DNA from 3 places in the Streptomyces sp. NBC_01618 genome. Region 2 is predicted to be linked to each of the others. Evidence: riboswitches for the same ligand, from Rfam matches in the RefSeq annotation. Region 2 holds a riboswitch; each other region holds the start of a gene.
The links. Region 2 has a riboswitch for cyclic di-AMP ahead of OH735_RS28440 (M23 family metallopeptidase). Riboswitches for the same ligand answer to the same signal wherever they lie in the genome.

Region 1 (7,557 bases), 3.0 Mb from region 2:
CGTGGTTGCGCAGGCCGATGGCCTCCTCGATGCCCTTCATGCCGATGCCCTGCTCGGCGAGGCCGGGGATCGGGAAGGTGCGGGAGATCGCGCCCATCGCGACGACCAGGTAGTCGAAGGGCAGCTCGTAGGCCTCGCCGACGAGCGGCGCGACCGTGGCGACCTTGCGGTCCTGATCGATGGTGGTGACGCGGCCGGTGAGAACCTCGGCCTTCGGCAGTACGCGTCGCAGCGGGACGACGACATGCCGAGGCGAGATGCTGCCGGCGGCGGCTTCGGGGAGGAAGGGCTGGTAGGTCATGTACGACCGGGGGTCGACGACCGTGACGGTCGCCTCGCCGTAGCGCATCTTCTTCAGAATGCGCCGAGCTGCGTACAGGCCTACGTACCCACCGCCTACTACGAGGATCCTGGGACGCTCCGTGGTGCTCATGCCATCGAGTATCCACCCCCCTCGGGTGGAGGGCTCGTGAGCCCCTTCACAAGTTATCCCCCACCCTCTGCTACACTCCGCCGCCCACGTGACCGAGGTCATGACCCCGGAGGGGAACCACGGCGTGGCGGCGAACGTTGCTCACCGCCTGTGAGCTGGCCCTTGAGCCGTCGGGCCGGGCGAACCACCGCCCCGATCCACGCGCCGACAACGCGCCCGGAACGGTCCCGTATCGACACGGGACGACCCCGCGAGCGGCCTTCGATGCCCGTACGGACGAGAACTGCCCTCCGCGGGGCCGAATTCCTTGTGAAGAAGTTCACGAAGTTTGTCGCGACGTGTGCCGCGGAGGGCCCCTCGGGTGGCCCACATCGGCTCAAAAGTGCAGGCCGGAGTGCGCATGAGCACCGTTTCGGCACCCTGCGGAAGGCCGGTGCGCAGTGCCGCTCACGGTCGCCGCGGGGGCGGGTCCTAGGCGATCGACCAGCCGATTCCGTCGAGGATGTCGTGCTCGCTGACGACGACCTCCCGGGCCCCGGTCCGCTTCATCACGGCGAGCAGGATCAGCGTCCCGGCGGTGATCACGTCGACCCGTCCCGGATGCATGGCGCCGATCGCGGCACGCTCGGCGTGGGTGGAGGCGAGGAGCCGTCCGGTGATCTCCTGGACCTGGTCGAGGGAGATCCGGGAGTGGTGGATCGCCTCGGAGTCGTACGCGTCGAGCTCCAGGGCGATCGCGGCGACCGTGGTGACCGTCCCGGCGAGGCCGACGAGGGTGGCGGTCCCGGTGAGCGGGACGCTCTTCTCGGCGAGATCGAGGGCCGCGTCGATGTCGGCGCGGATCGCGGTGATCTCGTCGGGGGTCGGCGGATCGCTCACGACGCCGTCGTGCACGAGGTGCCGCTCGGTCATCCGGACGCACCCTATGTCCACGGAGCGCGCGGCCCGCACGTGGTCGTCGCCGACGACGAATTCGGTGGAGCCGCCGCCGATGTCCACGACGAGATACGGCTTCTCGAAGTGGTCGCGGCCCGCGAGTTCCTTGGTGGCGCCGATGAAGGAGAACTCCGCCTCCTCGTCACCGCTGATCACCTCGGGCTCGACGCCCAGGATGTCCAGCACGCCGCGGACGAACTCGTCCCTGTTCTCCGCGTCGCGGGAGGCGGAGGTGGCGACGAAGCGGATCTTCCGGGCGCCGTGCTCCTTGATCACCTCCGCGTACTGGCGGCACGCGGCGAAGGTCCGTTCCAGGGCCTCGGGCGCGAGCCGGCCGGTGCGGTCGACGCCCTGCCCGAGGCGGACGATCTCCATCCGCCGGTCGAGCTCGACGAGCTCACCGGTGGACGGGTCCGCGTCGGCGACGAGCAGACGGATGGAGTTGGTACCGCAGTCGATGGCGGCCACGCGGGTCATGAAGTACTCCCAGATCAAGCCCCTCCGGCAGTCGAGGAGCAGTTCAAGCCCCTCCGGCGACTGAGGAGCAGAGGCCCGAGGCAGAGCCCCAAACCAAGCCCCTCCGGCGACTGAGGAGCAGAGGCCCGGGGCAGAGCCCCAAACCAAGCCCCTCCGGCGACTGAGGAGCAGAGGCCCGAGGCAGAGCCCCAAACCAAGCCCCTCCGGCGATTGAGGAGCAGGGGTCCGGGGGCGGAGCCCCCGGGGGGGGAACGCTCAGTCCTCGTCCGGCGCGCCGCACGGCGAAACGCACGGCCCCTTGCGCCACCACTCCGGCAGCATCGCGATCGCCTCGTCGCCCAGCGGGTTCACCCCGGGCCCCGCGGCCAGCGAGTGCCCGACCAGCACGTGCAGGCACTTCACCCGGTCCGGCATGCCCCCCGCGCTCGGGAAGCCCTCCAGCACCTCGATGGCGTCGCGCCGGGCGATGTAGTCCTCGTGCGCGGCCCGGTACGCGGCGGCCAGCTCGGGGTCCGTACCGAGGCGCTCGGTCATCTCCTTCATGACGCCGTTCGCCTCCAGCGTGCCGATCGCGGACGCGGCACGCGGGCACGTCAGGTAGTACGTCGTCGGGAACGGCGTACCGTCCTCCAGCCGGGGCTGCGTCTCGACCACGTCCGGGTTGCCGCACGGGCAGCGGTGCGCGATCGCGCGCAGCCCGCGCGGTGGGCGGCCCAGCTGCTGCTGGAACGCGGCGATGTCCGCCTCGGTGGGCGCGGTGGACTCGGTCTGCGGAGGGGGGGTTTCCATGCCTGCCTAGGTTCTGATCGGGCTGCTCGAACTGCGGTTCTGCAGAGGGATGAAGGAGGGACGAAGGGGGACGAGGAGAGTCAGTCGCGGTCGGCGCTGTCGACGCCGTCCCAGAGGTTGGAGTGCCACGGCCGGTCGGAATCGTCCGTCTCGCCGTTGCGCTCCCTGACCGCGTCGGGGTCGATCACCGTGTAACCGGTCTCCCCGGGAAGAAGGTAGTGCAGGTGCTTGCGGGCCAGCTGCCGGACGTACGCGTCGTCCTGGAGACGCGCCTTCTCGTCGCGGAGCTCCTCGGTGCGGGCACGGGCCTCCTGCGCCAGGCGCTCCTGGTCAGCGATCTCGTCCCGCTGCGAGACGTACTGCCGCATCGGGTACGCGAGCGCCACCACCAGGGAGCAGACGACGAGGGCGAGGAAGGCCGCCCGGCCGGTGAGCCGGGAGCGGCGGGCCTGACGGCGGCTCTGCGACCGGTAGACACGGGCGGCGGTCTGCTCGCCGAGCAGCCGCAGCCGGGTCGCGGTGGAGAACCGGTCCCGGTCCTTCGCGGCCATGTCTCCGCCTCCCCGTTACGCACGTCCGTCCCCGCACACGGTACGGGACCGAGTGCGGGGACGGACGCAAGCCGGGTGCTTCGGCCCACGACGGGCCGGTGCTCAGCCCTTGCTCTGCTTATTGGTTCGCAGAGCGCTGTGCTTATGGGTTCGCAGAGCGCTGTGCTTATTGGTTCGCAGAGCGCTGTGCTTATTGGTTCGCAGAGCGCTGTGCTTATTGGTTCGCAGAGCGAAACCGGGGGAACGCCGAGCGGCCCGCGTACACCGCGGCGTCGTCGAGGATCTCCTCGATGCGCAGCAGCTGGTTGTACTTGGCGACGCGGTCCGAGCGGGCCGGGGCGCCGGTCTTGATCTGGCCGCAGTTCACCGCGACGGCGAGGTCCGCGATGGTGACGTCCTCGGTCTCGCCGGAGCGGTGGGACATCATGCACTTGAAGCCGTTGCGCTGGGCGAGCTCGACGGCGTCCAGGGTCTCGGTCAGCGAACCGATCTGGTTGACCTTGACGAGCAGGGCGTTGGCGGAGCCCTCCTCGATGCCGCGGGCCAGGCGCTCCGGGTTGGTGACGAAGAGGTCGTCGCCGACGATCTGCACCTTGGCGCCGAGCCTGTCGGTGATGACCTTCCAGCCGGCCCAGTCGTCCTCGTACAGCGGGTCCTCGATGGAGACCAGCGGGTACGCGGAGACGAGCTCCTCGTAGTACTCGGTCATCTCGGCGGCCGAGCGGGACTTGCCCTCGAACTCGTACGTGCCGTCCTTGTAGAACTCGGACGCGGCGACGTCGAGCGCGAGCGCGATGTCCTTGCCCGGGACGTAGCCGGCTTCCTTGATGGCCTCGACGATGAGGTCGAGGGCGGCGCGGTTCGACTCCAGGTTCGGCGCGAAGCCGCCCTCGTCGCCGAGACCGGTCGAAAGTCCCTTGGTCTTCAGGACCTTCTTCAGCGTGTGGTACACCTCGGCACCCCAGCGCAGCGCCTCGGAGAAGGACTCCGCGCCGATCGGGGCGATCATGAACTCCTGGATGTCCACGTTGGAGTCGGCGTGCGACCCACCGTTGAGGATGTTCATCATCGGAACGGGCAGCAGGTGCGCGTTCGGGCCGCCGAGGTAGCGGAAGAGCGGCAGGTCCGAGGCCTCGGAGGCGGCGTGGGCGACGGCCAGCGAGACGCCGAGGATGGCGTTGGCGCCGAGCGAGCCCTTGTTCTCGGTGGCGTCCAGGTCGAACATCGCCTGGTCGATCAGCCGCTGCTCGGTCGCGTCGTATCCGACGAGCTCCGGGCCGATCTGCTCGATCACGGCGAGGACGGCCTTCTCCACGCCCTTGCCCTGGTAGCGGTTGGGGTCACCGTCGCGAAGCTCAATGGCCTCGAACGCACCGGTGGAGGCGCCGGACGGCACGGCAGCACGGCCCGTGCTGCCGTCGTCGAGGCCAACCTCGACCTCGACCGTGGGGTTCCCCCGGGAGTCGAGGATTTCCCGGGCTACGACGACGTCGATGGACGGCACGAGGCATCTCCTTCTGGGATATGACACTGGTTGTGCAGGGTCACTTTGGCCTTGCGACAAGAGCCTAACCGGCCCGGCCCGCTCAGCCGGACGACCGCCCGACCCCTGGGACGAAAAAGGACCCGAGGGCGAGCATTGCCAGACAAACCGTCAGAATTTTATTGGTCAGTAACTACAACAGTTGAACGATCACACAGAGCAGAGGCGTCACGCGGGGGTGGCGCGCGACACAGGAAACCCCGGCCCGGCGCATACGGGGGATGCGCGCCGGGCCGGGGTGCTCGGGGAGGAGAGGCCCTGGACTACTTGGTCAGGTGCAGCTGCTGACCCGGGTAGATCAGGTCCGCGTCCTTGACGATGTCCTTGTTCAGCTCGAACAGCCGCTGCCAGCCGCCCTTGACCTTGTGGTCGGCGGCGATCTTGCTCAGGGAGTCGCCGGAGGCGACCTTGTACTCGCCGTCACCCTTCCCGACCTTCTGGCCGGTCGGGGTGGTGACGGTCTTCTTCGACTCGGCCTGCGGGGCGGCGGAGCGGTCCGAGCGGTCGGCGGCGGGAGCCTCGGTGCGCTCGGCCTTCTTCGGCTGCGCCTGCTGCTTCGGCGCGGCCGGGGCGCTCTGCTGCTTGGTGGCGCCGGAGTTCGAGGAGGAGCCGGTGTCGACGCCCGGGTCGACACCGTCGTTGGTCAGGTTGCCGGCACCGGCACAGCCCCAGGCGCCCGGACCCTGCATGGCGAGGAGCTTCTCGGCGGTGGCGATCTGCTGGGCCTTGGTGGCCAGGTCGGCACGGGGGGCGTACTGCGTACCGGCGGCGGCGGCCCAGCTGGACTGCGAGAACTGCAGACCGCCGTAGTAGCCGTTACCGGTGTTGATGGACCAGTTGCCACCCGACTCGCACTGGGCGACGGCGTCCCAGGTGGCGACGGAGGCGGCGGAGGCGCCGGTCGCGCCCATCAGCGGAACGGCGACGGCGGCACCGGCGACACCGGCGAGCGTGGCGACACGGACGGCCTTGGACGGGCGGCGGTGCTTGCCCTTGCTGGAAAACAGCATGGAACTTCTCCTCACCGACGCCTACGAGGTGAGCTGTCGGGTTCGGGCCAAGTGAGTTGCCCGGTCGCACGTCCTAGCACGCGACTTCACCCCAAGCCGGTCCTGATGCGTCTTTCGACGATCGGGCCCGGCGCTTACCTGGGTCCCCCGCTCCTGCCTACGGCGCTTTACGCGTCTGTTCCCTTCGACCGACGGCAGGATTCGGCGTGACGGTCGACGGGGCCCGCGGTGCGAGCGGTTCCGACCGTAAACATAGGCAACCCCCACTTTCAAAGATGAACACATCGGACAATCAGCCCTTACTTGCATGTGAGGAACCATCGTTTTCGCAGGTGGGACGCGATACGACGGGAGCCCCTGGGCGCGACACGCCAATTGACGCAAAGAGACCCATGTCTCACTTACGCATAAGCGGACATAGGTCCCTGAACTACCCCGATTTTTGGGGCTCTTTTAGTCGATTTTCATACCGCCCTCACTCGGCCTCCACGCCGAGATCAAGACTCTGGCCAGGGAGGACGAGGTCCGGGTCGTTGCCGACGGCCCCCTTGTTGGCCTCATAGAGCGCAGGCCAGCCACCAGGAACCTTCTGTGCGTCAGCAATCGCCCAGAGATTGTCGCCGGGGTGGACGGTGTACATGCCGTCGGCGGCCGACGCGCCCGCGTCGCGTGCGCCACCGTCGCCCCGGGAGGCGTGGCGTCCCGACTCGCGGTCGAGGCCGCCGCCCGCACCTCGGCCCCCCTCGGGGGCCGGGGCGCCACGGTGCTTACCACCCGTACGGCCGGAGGAATCGGATGAATCACGCGTATCAGGCATTTCGGGCGCGTCGGAGGACGGGGCGGCCGACTCCGTGGCCGAAGGCTGCGCGGAGGGCTCGGCCTTCCCTGCCGACCCGTCGGCACCGCCCAAGCCCTTCGAGCCGCCCTTGCCGCCCTTGCCGCCCGTGGCGTCCGTGGCGTCCGTGACGCCGTCCGACGGCGTGGCGCCGTCGGCCGGGGACGCCGACGTGCCGTCAGCCGGCTCCGCGCTCTGCGTCGGCTCGAGCGAGGGCGCGACCCCCGGATCGACGCCCGGCAGCGTCCCGTCCTCCGCGAGGCCGGAAATGACCGCACAGCTGGGCCAGGCCTGCGGGCCCTGGTCCTCCAGCACCTTCTCGGCCACGGCTATCTGCTGCGCGCGGCTGGCGAGGTCGGCGCGCTCGGCGTACGAATCGCCGCCGTACGCCTTCCAGGTCTCCTGCGAGAACTGCAGGCCGCCGTAGAAGCCGTTGCCGAAGTCGGAGCTCCACATGCCGGCGCTCTCGCACTCGGCCACCCGGTCCCAGGTCGTCGCGTCGGCGGCGTGCGCGCCGGCCGCGCCGAGCAGCGGGATGGCGATGGCCGATCCGGTCACGCCCGCGGCGACGACGATGGCGGGTGCCTGACGAGGGCGACGGTGTCTGCCGTTCGCGGAGCCCATGGGGATACCTTCCGTGTGACTGACGAGTGACTGGTGAGTCGAACGGTGAACCTAGCCGGACTCGAACGCGCGTCACAAGTCGATGCAGCGCAGATCACGTGAAAGTCACAGACTTGACGGGATGTCACTTTGCGCGGGTGCAGACCCCGGCGTGAACTCCACGGGCAGCGTGCGCAGTCCACGCATGATGAGCCCGCCACGCCATCGCAAATCGGTAGGTTCCACCGCAAGTCGCAGGTCGGGAAGGCGCCTCAGGAGCGTGGCGAGCGCGGTCTGTCCCTCCAGCCGGGCGAGCGGTGCTCCCAGGCAGTAGTGGATGCCGTGCCCGTATCCGAGGTGCTGATTGTCACTCCGTGCGA
Region 2 (7,557 bases):
ATCGGGAAGTACTTCGGCTCCATCCCGTCCCACGACGGCAAGCAGCCGCCCCGGGACGGCACGCTCCCCGAGACCATCGGCGAGCAGCTACGTGAAGAGGTGCAGGAGGAGGTCCCGGCGCGGGCGCTGATGGCCGCCTACCGGCTGCCGCACGACGGCACCCGCGAGTGCGACGCGGCGGATCTCGCGCTCACCGTGCTCGGCGGCGGCGAGTCGTCACGGCTGCACAACCGCCTGGTCCGGCGCGACCGTACGGCCGTGGCGGCCGGGTTCGGGCTGCTGCGGCTGGCCGGTGCGCCCTCCCTCGGCTGGCTGGACGTCAAGACGTCCGGCGGCGTCGAGGTGCCGCAGATCGAGGCCGCGGTCGACGAGGAGCTCGCCCGGTTCGCCGCCGAGGGCCCCACGCCCGAGGAAATGGAGCGCGCGCAGGCCCAGTTGGAGCGCGAGTGGCTCGACCGGCTCGGTACGGTGGCCGGCCGCGCCGACGAACTCTGCCGGTTCGCCGTGCTGTTCGACGACCCGCAGCTCGCCCTGACCGCCGTACAGCGGGTGCTCGATGTCACCGCTGAAGAGGTCCAGGCGGTCGCCAAGGCCCAGCTGCGCCCCGACAACCGGGCGGTGCTGGTCTACGAACCGGTCGAATCGGCCGAGCCCGCGGAATCACCGGACACCGATGAGACCGAAGCCGACGACACCGACGCGCACGAAGGAGCGGACAAGTGACCGACGCTGCCGCGACTGGAGTTTCGATGCAGTTCCACCCGCAGCCGGCCCCCGGCGTCGCCCGCCCGTGGGCCTTCCCCGCACCGGAGCGCGGCGCCCTGCCCAACGGCCTCACGGTGCTGCGCTGCCACCGCCCCGGCCAGCAGGTCGTGGCGGTCGAGATCGTCCTCGACGCCCCGCTGGACGCCGAGCCCGAGGGCCTCGACGGCGTGGCCACGATCATGGCGCGGGCGCTGTCCGAGGGCACCGACAAGCACACGGCCGAGGAGTTCGCCGCCGAGCTGGAGCGCTGCGGCGCCACCCTCGACGCGCACGCCGACCACCCCGGCATCCGGGTCTCCCTGGAGGTCCCGGCCTCCCGGCTGGCCAAGGCGCTCGCGCTGGTCGCCGAGGCGCTGCGGGCGCCGGCCTTCGCCGACAGCGAGGTCGAGCGGCTGGTACGCAACCGGCTCGACGAGATCCCGCACGAGCAGGCCAACCCGGCCCGGCGCGCCGCCAAGCAGCTCTCCAAGGAGCTCTTCCCGGCCACGGCGCGTATGTCGCGCCCGCGCCAGGGCACCGAGGAGACGGTGGAGCGGATCGACTCGTCGGCCGTGCGCGCCTTCTTCGACGCCCATGTCAGGCCGTCCACGGCGACCGTCGTGGTCGTCGGTGACCTCACCGGCATCGACCTGGACGCCCTGCTCGCCGACACCCTCGGCGACTGGTCGGGCGACACCGCCGAGCCCCGTCCCGCCCCGCCGATCACCGCCGACGACAGCGGCCGGGTGGTGATCGTCGACCGTCCGGGCGCGGTGCAGACGCAGTTGCTGATCGGCCGGATCGGCCCCGACCGGCACGACAGCGTATGGCCGGCCCAGGTGCTCGGCACGTACTGCCTGGGCGGCACGCTCACGTCCCGGCTGGACCGGGTGCTGCGCGAGGAGAAGGGCTACACGTACGGCGTGCGGGCCTTCGCCCAGGTGCTGCGCTCGTCGGCCCCGGATTCCGCCTCGGGGGCGACCGGTGCCGCGATGCTCGCCATCAGCGGATCCGTCGACACGGAGTCCACCGGACCGGCGCTGCAGGACCTGTGGACGGTCCTGCGGACCCTGGCGGCCGAGGGGCTGACCGACGAGGAGCGCGAGACGGCCGTGCAGAACCTCGTCGGTGTCGCACCGCTGAAGTTCGAGACGGCGGCCTCCGTCGCCGGCACCCTCGCCGACCAGGTCGAGCAGCACCTTCCGGACGACTACCAGGCACACCTGTACGCCCGGCTCGCGGAGACCGGTACGGTCGAGGCGACCGCGGCGGTGGTCAACGCCTTCCCGGGCGACCGGCTGGTCACGATCCTCGTCGGTGACGCGGCGCAGATCGAGGAGCCGGTCCGGGCCCTGGACATCGGAGAGGTGTCGGTGGTCGCCGGCTGACGGGCGTACCTGTCGCGGACGCGGGAGGCTGCCTGATGGGCCGGCCGGCCCGTTGCCCGCGACAGTTCGCTGGTGACGGTTCACCTGTGGCAGCCCACCGGTACGCCGATCCACCGACCCGCCGTATGTCCACATACCGGGACAAGAGGAAGACCCCTGTGAGCGACATCTCGCCGGGGTCTTCCTTTTTGTCCGTTCTGGTGGAGAGGTTGCCAGTCTGCCCTGTGGGATGCGCTACAAAACGACCTGTCCGTTTGGTGAATGAAAGTGACCCCGCTTAGCGTCGGCTGGGCTGTCCGTCACTCGTATGCCGCATCCGCGACGTACCGGACAGTCATCGCCGAGTCCCCGTCAGGCGCGAGCCTGGGGAGCCGGGGACCCACGAAGTCCCTGGGGTGAATCGGATGCCTGAGCCTCACCGAGGCCGGGGCGTCCGTAGGAGACCTTCCTGCTCCGAACCCGTCAGCTAACCCGGTAGGCGAGAAGGAAGGAAAGGACCAGCCACTTCATGGCGTTCACCCGTGCCACCGGGAAGCATCGTGCCCCGAGCCGACTGACGCGCAGGAGCGCGAAGATCGCCGGCGTCGCGGCCCTGGCCACCACTGGCGTCATCGGCGGCGTGGCCTCTCCGGCCCTCGCAGCGGACGCCGGGGTCGCCTCCGTCAACGAGACCGGCCTGAACCAGGTCATCGCCATCGACAGCGCCCTCGCCGACCAGATAGAGGCCCAGGCCGCTGCACAGCAGCACCAGGCCGAGGCCGCGGCGAAGGTGGAGGCCCAGCGGAAGGCCGAGGCGAAGAAGCGGGCCGAAGCCAAGAAGAAGGCGGAGGCCGAAGCGAAGCGCGCGGCCGAGGTGCGCGCGGAGAAGGCGCGTGCCGCCCGGTCCGCGGAGCGCACCCGCCTGGGCGCCTTCCAGCTCCCGGTCGCCGGTTCGTACGTCACCACCGGCTACAAGTCCAGCGGCTCGCTCTGGTCGTCCGGCAGCCACTCGGGCATCGACTTCCACGCCGCGTCCGGCAGCTCCGTCGTCGCCGTCGGCGCCGGTACGGTCGTCGAGGCCGGCTGGGGCGGCGCGTACGGCAACAACATCGTGCTCCGGATGACGGACGGCACGTACACGCAGTACGGCCACCTCTCCTCGATCGGCGTCTCCGTCGGCCAGAGCATCGGCGCGGGCCAGCAGATCGGCCTCTCCGGCTCGACCGGCAACTCCACGGGCCCGCACCTCCACTTCGAGGCCCGGACGACGCCGTCGTACGGCTCCGACATGGACCCCGTCGCATACCTGCGCGCCCACGGCGTCAACGTCTGACCGACGCCACCCGTCCCGCCCGCAGCACCTCTTCGAAGGCCCCGGCACACACCGGGGCCTTCGCCGTGCCCGCCCTCGATGTCCGGCCTCCGCGCCCGGCCTCCGTGCCTGCCCTCGATGTCCGGCCTCCGTGCCTGCCCGTGGTACCCGTCGGCCGTGCCTGCCCGCCGAGCCGCGCCGTGGCCAAAAGATATTCATGAATTTTCACCCGGCATCGGAAATTCGGCCTCATTGCAATAGAGTCACAGAACAGGCGTCGGTCGGCCGCGTTTCGCGGTGATTAAGGCGGAGGTTCGGACATGCGCATTCCCGCGCATTCGGTATGCACGGCAATCCGTGACGACATCGTCTCCGGCGTCTTCGAACGTGGCAGCCGGCTCACCGAGGAGTTGCTGGCGCGTCGATACGGGGTCTCCCGTGTCCCGGTACGGGAAGCGCTGCGCACCCTGGAGTCCGAGGGTTTCGTGGTCACCCGGCGGCACGCGGGCGCCTGCGTTGCCGAGCCCACCCAGCAGGAGGCCTCCGACCTGCTGGAGGTTCGGCTGCTGCTGGAGCCGCTGGCCGCCGCGCGCGCCGCGCAGCGCCGCACCGAGGCGCATCTCAAGGTGCTGCGCGGTCTGGTCAGGCTCGGCCAGGAGTGGGCCGGGCGGGGCGAGGGGGAGGATCTGTGCCTGCTGGGCGGCTGGTTCCACGAGACGTTGGCGCAGGCCTCCGGCAGCCCCGGACTGATCGCGCTGCTCACCCAGCTCCGGCACAAGATCGCCTGGACGTACGCGGTTGAGCAGCCGGCCCGCCCGGCGGATTCCTGGGCCGAGCGCGGAGCCGTCGTGGACGCGGTGGCGCGCGGTGACGCGGAACGGGCCAGGGCGCTGACCGCCCAGCACGCCGAACAGGCCGCGGCCGCGTACCGGCTGCGCCGCATCGACCGGCCGGATCGCCGGCCCGCGGCCCCACGCGTCGGCCGGACCGCCGGCCCTCGGCCCCACGCGTCGGCCGGACCGCCGGCCCTCGGCCCCACGCGTCGGCCGGACCGCCGGCCCGCGGCCCCACGCGTCGGCCGGACCGCCGGCCCACGGCACCACGCGCCGGCCGGGTGAGGGCTTCGCAACATCCCGTAAACACCACGGGAATCCGGCCTCAATAATTACGCCGTATACAAAGAGTGGCCATTCCGCAGGGCTTTCTTCGGGCTGTCCGAATTGTCTTCGCTCTTCATTTTTCACGAAGTTTCGTCCCGGGAAAGCAAAAGAGCCGCGGATCCCGTCAAGGGGGCCACGGCTCTTTCGTGGGAAATGGGTCAGACGGTCTCCGGCAGCTCGTCGAGCCCCTCGGCGACCAGCTTCGCGAGACGGTCCAGGGCGGCTTCCGAATCGTCGGCCTCGGATGCGAGCACGATCTCCTCGCCGCCGTGCGCGCCGAGACCGAGCACCGCGAGCATCGAGGCGGCGTTCACCGGGTTGCCATCGGCCTTGGCGATCGTCACGGGGACGCCGGAGGCCGTGGCGGCACGGACGAAGATGGAAGCGGGGCGGGCGTGCAGGCCCTCGGCCCATCCGACGTTGACGCGGCGCTCTGCCATGGTTCTGCCCTTCAGGAATCTACGGTTGTCTAGACCAGTCTCTCACGCAGTGCGCGATGATCCGGCCGAACCGCGGCAGGCCCGCAGCCCGTGCTGTACCGCCGCTCGGCCCCCTCAGACTGCCCCGGCCCCAGGACCTACGCGACCGCTGACGGAGCCGTAGTCTTTGCCCATGCAGCCCTCGTCGCAGCAGAGTCCGCATCACGCGTACCCCGACCATTGGGAAGCGGACGTGGTCCTTCGCGACGGTGGAACCGCGCGGATCCGGCCCATCACCACGGACGACGCCGAACGGCTGGTCAGCTTCTACGAGCAGGTCTCCGACGAGTCGAAGTACTACCGCTTCTTCGCTCCGTACCCTCGTCTTTCCGACAGGGACGTGCACCGCTTCACTCATCACGACTACGTCGACCGGGTGGGGCTCGCGGTCACGGTCGGCGGCGAGTTCATCGCGACCGTCCGCTACGACCGGATCGACGAGCGGGGCAGGCCCGCCTCCGCACCCGCCGACGAGGCCGAGGTCGCCTTCCTCGTCCAGGACGCGCACCAGGGCCGGGGCGTGGCTTCGACGCTCCTCGAGCACATCGCCGCCGTCGCCCGCGAGCGTGGCATCCGCCGTTTCGCGGCCGAGGTGCTTCCCGCCAACACCAAGATGATCAAGGTGTTCCGGGATGCCGGGTACACCCAGCAGCGCAGCTTCGAGGAGGGCTCCGTCCACCTCACCCTGGATCTCGAACCCACCGCCGAGTCCCTCGCCGTCCAGCGCGCCCGTGAGCAGCGGGCCGAGGCGCGCTCCGTGCAACGGCTGCTCGCGCCCGGCTCCGTCGCCGTCATCGGCGTCGGCCGCACTTCCGGCGGGGTCGGCCGCACGGTCCTGCGTAATCTCCTCGGGGCCGGTTTCACCGGTCGTACGTACGCCGTGAACCGCTCCTTCGCCGCCGACCGGGGCACGATCGACGGGGTCCCCGCCCACCGTTCGATCGGCGAGATCGACGAACCGGTCGACCTCGCGGTCGTCGCCGTCCCTGCCGACCGTGTTCCCGAGGCCGTCGCCGACTGCGGCGAGCACGGTGTCCAGGGGCTGGTCGTCCTCTCCGCCGGATATGCCGAATGGGGTGCCGAGGGCAGGGAGCGGCAGCGTGAACTGGTCCGTCAGGCCCGCTCGTACGGGATGCGGATCATCGGACCGAACGCCTTCGGCGTCATCAACAACGCCGAGGCCGTCCGGCTGAACGCCTCCCTCGCCCCCGAACCGCCCGCTCCCGGACGCATCGGCCTCTTCACCCAGTCCGGAGCCATCGGCATCGCGCTGCTCTCCGGGCTCTACCGGCGCGGCGCCGGCCTCTCCACCTTCATCTCCGCGGGCAACCGCGCCGACATCTCGGGCAACGACTTCCTGCAGTACTGGTACGAGGACCCGGAAACGGATGTCGCCCTGCTGTACCTCGAATCGCTCGGCAACCCCCGCAAGTTCACCCGCCTCGCGCGGCGCACAGCCGCCGTGAAGCCCGTGGTCGTCGTGAAGGGCGCCCGGCACAGCGGCTCCACCCCGCCCGGCCACGCGGTGCCGGTCAGCCGGATCCCGGACGCGACGGTCTCCGCGCTCATGCGGCAGGCGGGCGTGATCCGCGTCGACACGGTGACGGAGATGGTCGACGCGGGTCTCCTCCTCGCCGACCAACCGCTCCCCGCGGGCCCACGGGTCGCGATCCTCGGCAACTCCGAGTCGCTCGGCCTGCTCACGTACGACGCCTGCCTGGCCGAGGGGCTCCGCCCGCGCCGGCCCCTCGACCTCACCACCGCCGCGACCCCGCAGGACTTCCGGGACGCCCTGGCCGAGGCCCTCGCCGACGACGGCTGCGACTCGGTGATCGTGACGGCGATCCCGTGGGTGGGCGAGGACGGCGAGGCGGAAGCGGGCGACGGAGAGGTGCTGGCGACCGCCCTGCACGCGGCCGCGTCCGCCGGTCCCGCCAAGCCGGTGGCGGTCGTCCACGTGGAGATCGGCGGCCTGGCCGAGGCCCTCGCCGCGGCCACCAGCACGGTCGCGCAGCCGCGCCCTTCGAAGCAGCCCTCCGCGGCCGCGACGTCCCCGCGCGCCGGAGCCGCCGTCACCACCACGCCCGGCCCCGCCCCCGCGAACACCCCCTCAGCGCCCGGCCCCGCCCCGGCGCGCACCGCCTCCGCCCCCGGCAGCGACGCGGCCACCGCAACCACGGGCACGGAGAGCAAGGACCGCCCCGAACCCACCCCCGACTCCCGCCCCCGTACCGGCCGGATCCCCGCCTATCCCGCCGCCGAGCGGGCCGTGCGCGCCCTGGCCGAAGCGGTGCGGTACGCGCAGTGGCGACGACAGGCCGCGGTACCCGGCAAGGTGCCCGAGTTCCTCGACGACACCATCGACGAACAGGGCGCCGCCGACCTGATCGACGCCCTGCTCGGCCCGGACCCAGACCCGAGGGGCAGACCACTCGCGCACGACGAGGCACGCGAACTCCTGGGCCGCTACGGCATCACCGTACGACCGACGCTTC
Region 3 (7,557 bases), 1.3 Mb from region 2:
CGTACGCGAGCCGCCGCTCCTCCTCCAGCTCCTTGACCTGGCCGAGCGCCCGCATGTGCGGGAAGACGCCGTCCTCCATGCCGGTCAGGAAGACCACCGGGAATTCGAGGCCCTTCGCGGTGTGCAGCGTCATCAGCGTGATGACGCCGGAGCCGTCCTCGTCCTCGTCGGGGATCTGGTCGGAATCGGCGACGAGCGCGACCCTCTCCAGGAACTCGGCGAGGGTGCCCGCGCCCTCCTCGCCGGCCTCTCCCCGCTCCTGCTCGAATTCGAGGGCGACGGCGGCGAGTTCCTGAAGGTTCTCGATGCGGGTCTCGTCCTGCGGGTCGGTGGACGCCTGGAGCTCGGCGAGATAGCCGGTCCGCTCCAGGACGGCCTCCAGGACCACCGCCGGGCCCGCGCCGGACTCGACGATCGTGCGCAGCTCCTCCATCAGCGTGTTGAACCGCTTGACGGCATTGGCCGACCGGGCCGCCATGCCGTACGCCTCGTCGACCCGGCGCAGCGCCTGCGGGAAGGTGATCTTCTCGCGCATCGACAGCGCGTCGATCATCGCCTCGGCGCGGTCGCCGATGCCGCGCTTGGGCACGTTGAGGATGCGGCGCAGCGGGACGGTGTCCTCGGGGTTGGCGAGGACCCGGAGGTAGGCCAGGACGTCCCGGACCTCCTTGCGCTCGTAGAAGCGCACGCCGCCGACGACCTTGTAGGGCAGGCCGACGCGGATGAAGATCTCTTCGAAGACCCGGGACTGCGCGTTCGTACGGTAGAAGACCGCGACGTCGCCTGCCTTGGCGTCGCCCGCGTCGGTCAGCCGGTCGATCTCGTCTGCGACGAACTGCGCCTCGTCGTGCTCGGTGTCGGCGACATAGCCGGTGATGCGGGCGCCGGTGCCGGCGTTCGTCCAGAGGTTCTTGGGGCGGCGGCTCTCGTTGCGTTCGATGACGGCGTTGGCGGCGGACAGGATCGTCTGCGTGGAGCGGTAGTTCTGTTCCAGCAGGATCGTGGTCGCGTCCGGGTAGTCCTCCTCGAACTGGAGGATGTTGCGGATGGTCGCGCCGCGGAAGGCGTAGATCGACTGGTCCGCGTCACCGACGACGCACAGCTCGGCGGGGGCGTCGGCCTCGCCGGCCGGGCCGACCAGTTCGCGTACGAGGGTGTACTGGGCGTGGTTGGTGTCCTGGTACTCGTCGACGAGGACGTGCCGGAAGCGACGGCGGTAGTGCTCGGCGACGTCGGGGAACGCCTGGAGCAGGTGGACCGTCGTCATGATGATGTCGTCGAAGTCCAGCGCGTTGGCCTCGCGCAGCCGGGACTGGTACATGGCGTAGGCCTGCGCGAGGGTCTTCTCGAACCCGTCGGCGGCCTGACCGGCGAAGGTCTCCTCGTCGATCAGCTCGTTCTTCAGGTTGGAGACCTTGGCCGTGAACGACTTCGGCGGGAAGCGCTTCGGGTCGAGGTCGAGATCGCGGCAGACCAGGGCCATCAGCCGCTTGGAGTCGGCGGCGTCGTAGATCGAGAACGATGACGTGAAGCCGAGCTTCTTCGACTCGCGGCGCAGGATGCGTACGCACGCGCTGTGGAAGGTCATGACCCACATGGCGTTGGCACGCGGTCCGACGAGCTGCTCGACGCGCTCCTTCATCTCGCCCGCGGCCTTGTTGGTGAAGGTGATCGCCAGGATCTGGCCGGGGTGCACGCCGCGCTCGGCGAGGAGGTGGGCGATCCGGTGGGTCAGCACCCGCGTCTTGCCGGAGCCCGCCCCGGCGACGATGAGCAGCGGCGAGCCCGCGTGGACCACGGCGGCGCGCTGCTCGGTGTTCAGCCCGTCGAGGAGCGCCGCGGGGTCGATGACGGGGCGGTGCGCGCCGTCGCGGTAGTACGCCTCCCTGGGCGGCGGGGGCCCGTCGAATACGCCCGCGAAGAGGTCCTCCGGCACCGCTTCGGGTGCGGAGTCCTCGGGGGGCGGCGGGGGCTCTTCCTCCGAGTGCTGGAGGCCGGCCAGGAAGCTGTCGTCAAAGAGGCTGCTCATCGCTTGTCGAGTCTAGGCCGCCGCACCGACACACGACGGCCGCATGCCGAACCGGACCCGGACCGCATGAGCGGCCCCATCCCCCTGCCGGGCACGCAAGGAGAGTGGACAGCCACGCACGGTGAGGAATTCCGGGCCCCCGCCCGCGCCCGCCGCCCCGCTTCGCCAAGGTCACGAAAATGTATCGGGCATATCGAACATCAACCTTCACAGCAGCACCATGGGTTGGCTAGCGTGCTCGTCCGGGCGGCCCGTACCCCCTGAGGCGAACCACGCCGAGCGGGCGCCCACGCCGAATCCGGGCTGCCCTCGCGGGAGTTCGGAACCGGGGACCCACACGCAGCACCGGGGTGAATCGGTCCTTGTCCCCACGCGGACCGTAGGGCAGCCTTCCGTTCCGCCCGAACCCGACAGCTAACCCGGTAGGCGGTCCACGGAAGGAGATGCCGGCCTTGGCGTCGCATCGCAAACCGCGCACCCGGATGCGCACCACCTCACCGGCCGTCGGGCTCACGACGGCGGCACTGGCGTCCGTGACCCTGCTCTCCACGCAGAGCGCGATGGCCGCCCCCGCTCCGAAGCCCGGCATCGAGGACGTCCAGAAGAAGGTCGACGACCTCTACCGGCAGGCGGGCACCGCGACCCAGCAGTACAACCAGGCGAAGGAAGCCGTCGCCACCCAGCGCACCAGGGCCGACGCCCTGCTGGATGATGTCGCCAAGCACGCCGACCAGCTCAACGAGGCCCGCAGGACGCTGGGCACGTACGCAACCGCGCAGTACCGCAGCGGCACCATCACACCGAGCGCCACTTTCTTCCTGGCCGACGACCCGCAGTCGTACTTCGACCAGAACCAGCTGATGGACCGGATGACCAGCCGGCAGCAGAGGGCGATCACTGACTTCCGTACGCAGCAGACCAAGGCGGCGAAGAAGCGTGCCGAAGCGGTGCAGAGCCTGGAGACGCTGACCACGACGCAGACCACGCTGCGCACCAGCAAGCAGGACGTCCAGAAGAAGCTGGGCGAGGCGCGCGCGTTGTTGTCGAAGCTGACCGCCGAGGAGAAGGCGCGGCTCGCGGAGCTGGAGCGGAAGAAGAAGGCGGAGGCCCGGCGCAAGGCGCAGGAACTGGCCGAGCGGCAGGCCGCCGCCAAGGCGGAGGCAGACCGCAAGGCCGCGGAGGCCGCGGAGGCCGCGAAGGAAGCGGATTCCGGCACCGGTACTGGTACGGGCACCGGCACGGGCACCGGCACGGGCACCGGCACCGGCTCGGACAGCAGCGCCACCACCGAGGCGGAGAAGGTCCTCGCCTTCGCCCGCGCCCAGATCGGCAAGCCGTACGTCTGGGGCGCGACCGGCCCGTCCTCGTACGACTGCTCCGGGCTCACCCAGGCCGCCTGGAAGGCCGCGGGTGTCGACATCCCGCGCACCACCTGGGACCAGGTGAAAACAGGCACCCGGGTCGCGACGGCGGATCTGCGCCCGGGCGACCTCGTCTTCTTCTACGACGACATCAGCCACGTCGGCATCTACAAGGGCGACGGGATGATGATCCACGCGCCGAAGCCCGGGGCGAATGTGCGCGAGGAGTCGATCTACTACATGCCGATCTACGGCAGCGTGCGACCGGCGTAGCAGTTCGCGTGACCATCGGCCGGGGCGCGGGCCGGTATGCGCCGGGGCGCGGGCCAGTAGCTGCCGGGGCACGCCCCCGGCCGGCCCGCCTCCGGCTCTCCGGCCTCGGCTCTCAGGTCCAGAGCGTGGCGATGAAGATGTTGGCGAGCGTCAGCCCGCCCACGGCCGCGAAGGCGCCCTTGTCGACCTGCTCCTCGTCCCGCTTGATGTAGACCAGCGCGAGGATGACGACCAGGAGCAGCAGCTTGATCCCGATCTTGATGTTGTTCACGGGGTTGTCGTCGGCCTGGTTGAGCCCGACTAGTGCGACACCGGTGACCAGCATCGTCAGGGCGCCGTGCAGCATCGCCGGGACGAACCGGGCCGTGCCCGCGCCCATCGCCTTCATCTGGGTCAGGAAGCCGCCCAGCAGAGCGGCGATACCGATGATGTGCAGGGCGACGAAGACATGAATGAGTACGTCCATGAGACCGCAGCCTAGCTCCGCCCATATCACCACTCCGCGGGCAGGTGCGGCTTCCTTCCGCTTCACTCGTGTCTGTACCAATTGCCTGACTCTGTTGTCATTTTTCCGATCAAGCAGAGACAGTGCCGCGCCAAAATGAGGCAATAGGCGTCATTACGACTCTTCCCCGTGCCCCGGGTTTAGCGTCCCTGAGCAGGTGACCGTCTTCACCGCCGCTCCGCACCCGGACGGCACACCGGTCACCCCGCCGAGATCCGGCGGCGGGCCGCTCTCCTGTTGGTGACCCGCCGCCGGACCTCCGGCGGGCCCGCCGGTAGTCCCCGACGGGCAGTCGCCAGGAAGGACGCACGCCCCCGTGGCAGCGCACCGGAAACCCAAGCAGCGCCCGTACACCGGCTCTGCTGCCCGCACCGCGGCCACCCTGGCCTTCGCCGGGGCCGCCACCGCTGCCGTGCTACCGGGTTCGGCGCACGCCGACCCTCAGCGAACCCCCGCCCGAATCAAGGCCGAGGTGGACCGGCTCTACCACGACGCGGAGGTCGCCACCGAGCAGTACAACGGCGCGAAGGGGAAGGCGACCGCCGCCGCCGATGCCGTCGACACCCTGCGCGACGAGGCCGCCCGCAGGACCGAGCGCCTCAACGCCTCGCGCAACGCACTGGGTTCGCTCGCCGCCGCGCAGTACCGCACCGGCGGCCTCAACCCGTCCGTACAGCTGGCGCTCTCCTCCGACCCCGACCAGTACCTGGAGCGCGCGTCGTACGTGGACCGGATCGGCGACCGCCAGGCCGCCGAGGTCGACGAGGTGGAGCGGCAGGGCGCCCGGATCGCCCAGCTGCGCTCGCAGGCCAAGGACAAGCTGGCGGCGCTGGCTGCGCGCCAGGCCGAACTGAAGAAGCACAAGGCGACGATCAGGGCCAAACTGGCCGACGCGCAACGACTCCTCACCACCCTGTCCCCGGCCGAGCGCGCCGCCTACGAGGGCTCGGACGGCGTGCGTTCCGCCGGGCACGCCGACCGCGGCACCGCGCGCGGCCCCGTGCTGGCCCCCAACTCCCGCGCCGCCGAGGCCGTCGCGTTCGCGTTCGGGGCGCTCGGCAAGCCGTACGTCTGGGGCGCGACCGGCCCGTCCTCGTTCGACTGCTCCGGGCTCACCCAGGCCGCCTGGCGCTCCGCCGGCGTCTCGCTGCCCCGGACCACGTACACCCAGATCAACGCCGGTCAGCACATCTCGCGCTCCGAACTGGCCCCGGGCGACCTGGTGTTCTTCTACTCGGGCATCAGCCACGTCGGGCTCTATATCGGCAACGGCCAGATGATCCACGCCCCGCGCCCGGGAGCGCCGGTCCGGATCGCGCCCATCGACCAAATGCCCTTCGCCGGAGCGACCCGGGTGGCATAGGCTCCCGGCTCCCGGCTCCCGGCTCCCGGCTCCCGGCCGATCGGCAGGAGGACACCCGCACATGCCCATGGACATCGAGGTCCAGACCCACGCCCGTACGCTCGCCCTGCGCTCCCCCGACCATCTGCGGATCGGCCCGTTCACCGTGCGGTACAACCCGAACTGGTCGATCAAGTACGCCAATTACGCGATACCCGACCAGGACGCCGAGCCGACGGCCGAGGACCTCGACGCCCTGATCGCGGCGTTCCGCGAGCGCGAGCGGCTGCCTCGGCTGGAGTTTCTGCCCGGCTGGGCTCCCGCTGTCGAACCGGCCCTGCTCGCCGCCGGGTTCGCTGTCGAGAACCGGGCCCCGATCCTGGCCTGTGCCCCGGGCGACCTGGTGCCGCCGAAGCCGGTGGACGCCCTCGTGATCGCCGAGCCGGTCACCGGCGCGGAGTTCGACGCCGCCGCGCTCGTCCAGCACCTCGGATACGGCGGGACGGGCGCGCCCGAGGACGGGCAGGCGGCCTGGCTGCGCGCGGCGGCCGGGGGCGGCGGGGTCGCCGCCCTCGCCACGGTCGACGGCGTCCCGGCGGGTGCGGGCGGCTGCTCCGTCCCGGTCGACGGCCTCGGCGAACTGGCCGGCCTCGCCGTCGCCGACACCTTCCGGCGCCGCGGCATCGGCGCGGCGCTCTGTGCCCACCTGACCGCGACCGCCTTCGAGCGGGGCTGCCGGGTGGTGTGGCTGGAGCCGGGCGACGCCGATGTGGAGCGGATCTACGCCGGCATCGGCTACCGCCGGGTCGGCGAGAAACTGAACATCTCGCTCGACCCGGCCTGACGTGCCCGCAGCCCGTCGGCTCAGACCAGCCGTCGCGCCGTCGCCCACCGGGTCAGCTCGTGCCGGTTGGACAGCTGGAGCTTGCGCAGCACCGCCGAGACGTGCGACTCGACCGTCTTCACCGAGATGAACAGCTGCTTGGCGATCTCCTTGTACGCGTAGCCGCGGGCGATCAGCCGCAGCACCTCGCGCTCGCGCTGTGTCAGCCGGTCCAGGTCCTCGTCGACCGGCGGCGCGTCCGTGGAGGCGAAGGCGTCGAGGACGAAGCCGGCCAGCCGGGGCGAGAACACCGCGTCGCCGTCCTGGACCCGGAAGACCGAGTCGACCAGGTCGGTGCCGGTGATCGTCTTGGTGACGTAGCCGCGGGCGCCGCCGCGGATGACGCCGATGACGTCCTCGGCGGCGTCCGAGACGGACAGCGCCAGGAACCGCACCGGGTTCTCCACGGCGCCCATCAGCGGGGCGCAGCGGCGCAGTACCTCGACGCCGCCGCCGCCCGGCAGGTGGACGTCGAGGAGGACGACCTCGGGGCGGGTCGCCGTGATGACGTTGACCGCCTGGTCGACGTCGGCGGCCTCGCCGATCACCTCGACGCCGGTCTCCTCGGTGCGGCCGATCTCGGCCTGGACGCCGGTGCGGAACATCCGGTGGTCGTCGACGAGCACGACCCGTACCCGGCGCTCCGGGCCCCCGGTCGCCTCAGTGGTCTCCGTCATCGCTCGCCCTCTCCATCTCCAGCTCGACTTCCGTGCCCCCGCCGGGCACCGAACGCAGCCGCGCCGTACCGCCGTTGCGCTGCATCCGGCCGATGATTGATTCTCGTACGCCCATTCTGTCCCCCGGTACGGAATCCGGATCGAAACCCGGGCCCCGGTCGCGTACCGAGACGAAGACCGTGCGTCCCTCGACCTCGGCGTAGACCTGCACGGCGCCGCCCTCGCCACCGTACTTGGCGGCGTTGACCATCGCCTCGCGCGCGGCCTGCATCTGCGCGGCCAGTTTCTCGTCCAGCGGGCAGTCGCCGACGACGACGACCTCCAGCGGGACGCCGTGCTTGTCCTCGACCTCGGCGGCGGCGCGTTTGACCGCCTCGGCGAGGGTCTCGGGTTCGTCGTCCTCGTCCTTGCCGGTGCCCTCGGGGTTGTACAGCCAGTTGCGCAGTTCGCGTTCCTGGGCGCGGGCCAGCCTGCGGACCTCGCCCGC

Region 1: it holds a riboswitch for cyclic di-AMP, as region 2 does, so the genes downstream of both, OH735_RS14645 (transglycosylase family protein) here and OH735_RS28440 (M23 family metallopeptidase) in region 2, are expected to answer to the same signal.
Region 3: it holds a riboswitch for cyclic di-AMP, as region 2 does, so the genes downstream of both, OH735_RS22835 (NlpC/P60 family protein) here and OH735_RS28440 (M23 family metallopeptidase) in region 2, are expected to answer to the same signal.

Annotation. Positions count from the first base shown of each region.
Region 1 is NZ_CP109297.1:3,134,868-3,142,424, forward strand. Features, by position in the region: gene OH735_RS14620 (NAD(P)/FAD-dependent oxidoreductase) at 1-433, opposite strand, end outside; gene OH735_RS14625 (exopolyphosphatase) at 905-1,846, opposite strand; gene OH735_RS14630 (DUF501 domain-containing protein) at 2,102-2,635, opposite strand; gene OH735_RS14635 (septum formation initiator family protein) at 2,716-3,186, opposite strand; gene eno (phosphopyruvate hydratase) at 3,401-4,690, opposite strand; gene OH735_RS14645 (transglycosylase family protein) at 4,993-5,739, opposite strand; cyclic di-AMP (ydaO/yuaA leader) riboswitch at 5,743-5,914, opposite strand; gene OH735_RS14650 (transglycosylase family protein) at 6,215-7,198, opposite strand; gene OH735_RS14655 (cytochrome P450) at 7,304-7,557, opposite strand, start outside.
Region 2 is NZ_CP109297.1:6,135,864-6,143,420, forward strand. Features, by position in the region: gene OH735_RS28430 (M16 family metallopeptidase) at 1-723, shown strand, start outside; gene OH735_RS28435 (M16 family metallopeptidase) at 750-2,132, shown strand; cyclic di-AMP (ydaO/yuaA leader) riboswitch at 2,461-2,628, shown strand; gene OH735_RS28440 (M23 family metallopeptidase) at 2,641-3,444, shown strand; partial or broken gene OH735_RS28445 (GntR family transcriptional regulator) at 3,744-4,403, shown strand; gene OH735_RS28450 (HPr family phosphocarrier protein) at 4,742-5,023, opposite strand; gene OH735_RS28455 (GNAT family N-acetyltransferase) at 5,196-7,557, shown strand, end outside.
Region 3 is NZ_CP109297.1:4,873,455-4,881,011, reverse strand. Features, by position in the region: gene pcrA (DNA helicase PcrA) at 1-2,029, opposite strand, end outside; cyclic di-AMP (ydaO/yuaA leader) riboswitch at 2,310-2,474, shown strand; gene OH735_RS22835 (NlpC/P60 family protein) at 2,473-3,663, shown strand; gene OH735_RS22830 (hypothetical protein) at 3,776-4,129, opposite strand; gene OH735_RS22825 (C40 family peptidase) at 4,485-5,531, shown strand; gene OH735_RS22820 (GNAT family N-acetyltransferase) at 5,593-6,354, shown strand; gene OH735_RS22815 (LuxR C-terminal-related transcriptional regulator) at 6,375-7,070, opposite strand; gene OH735_RS22810 (PspC domain-containing protein) at 7,054-7,557, opposite strand, start outside.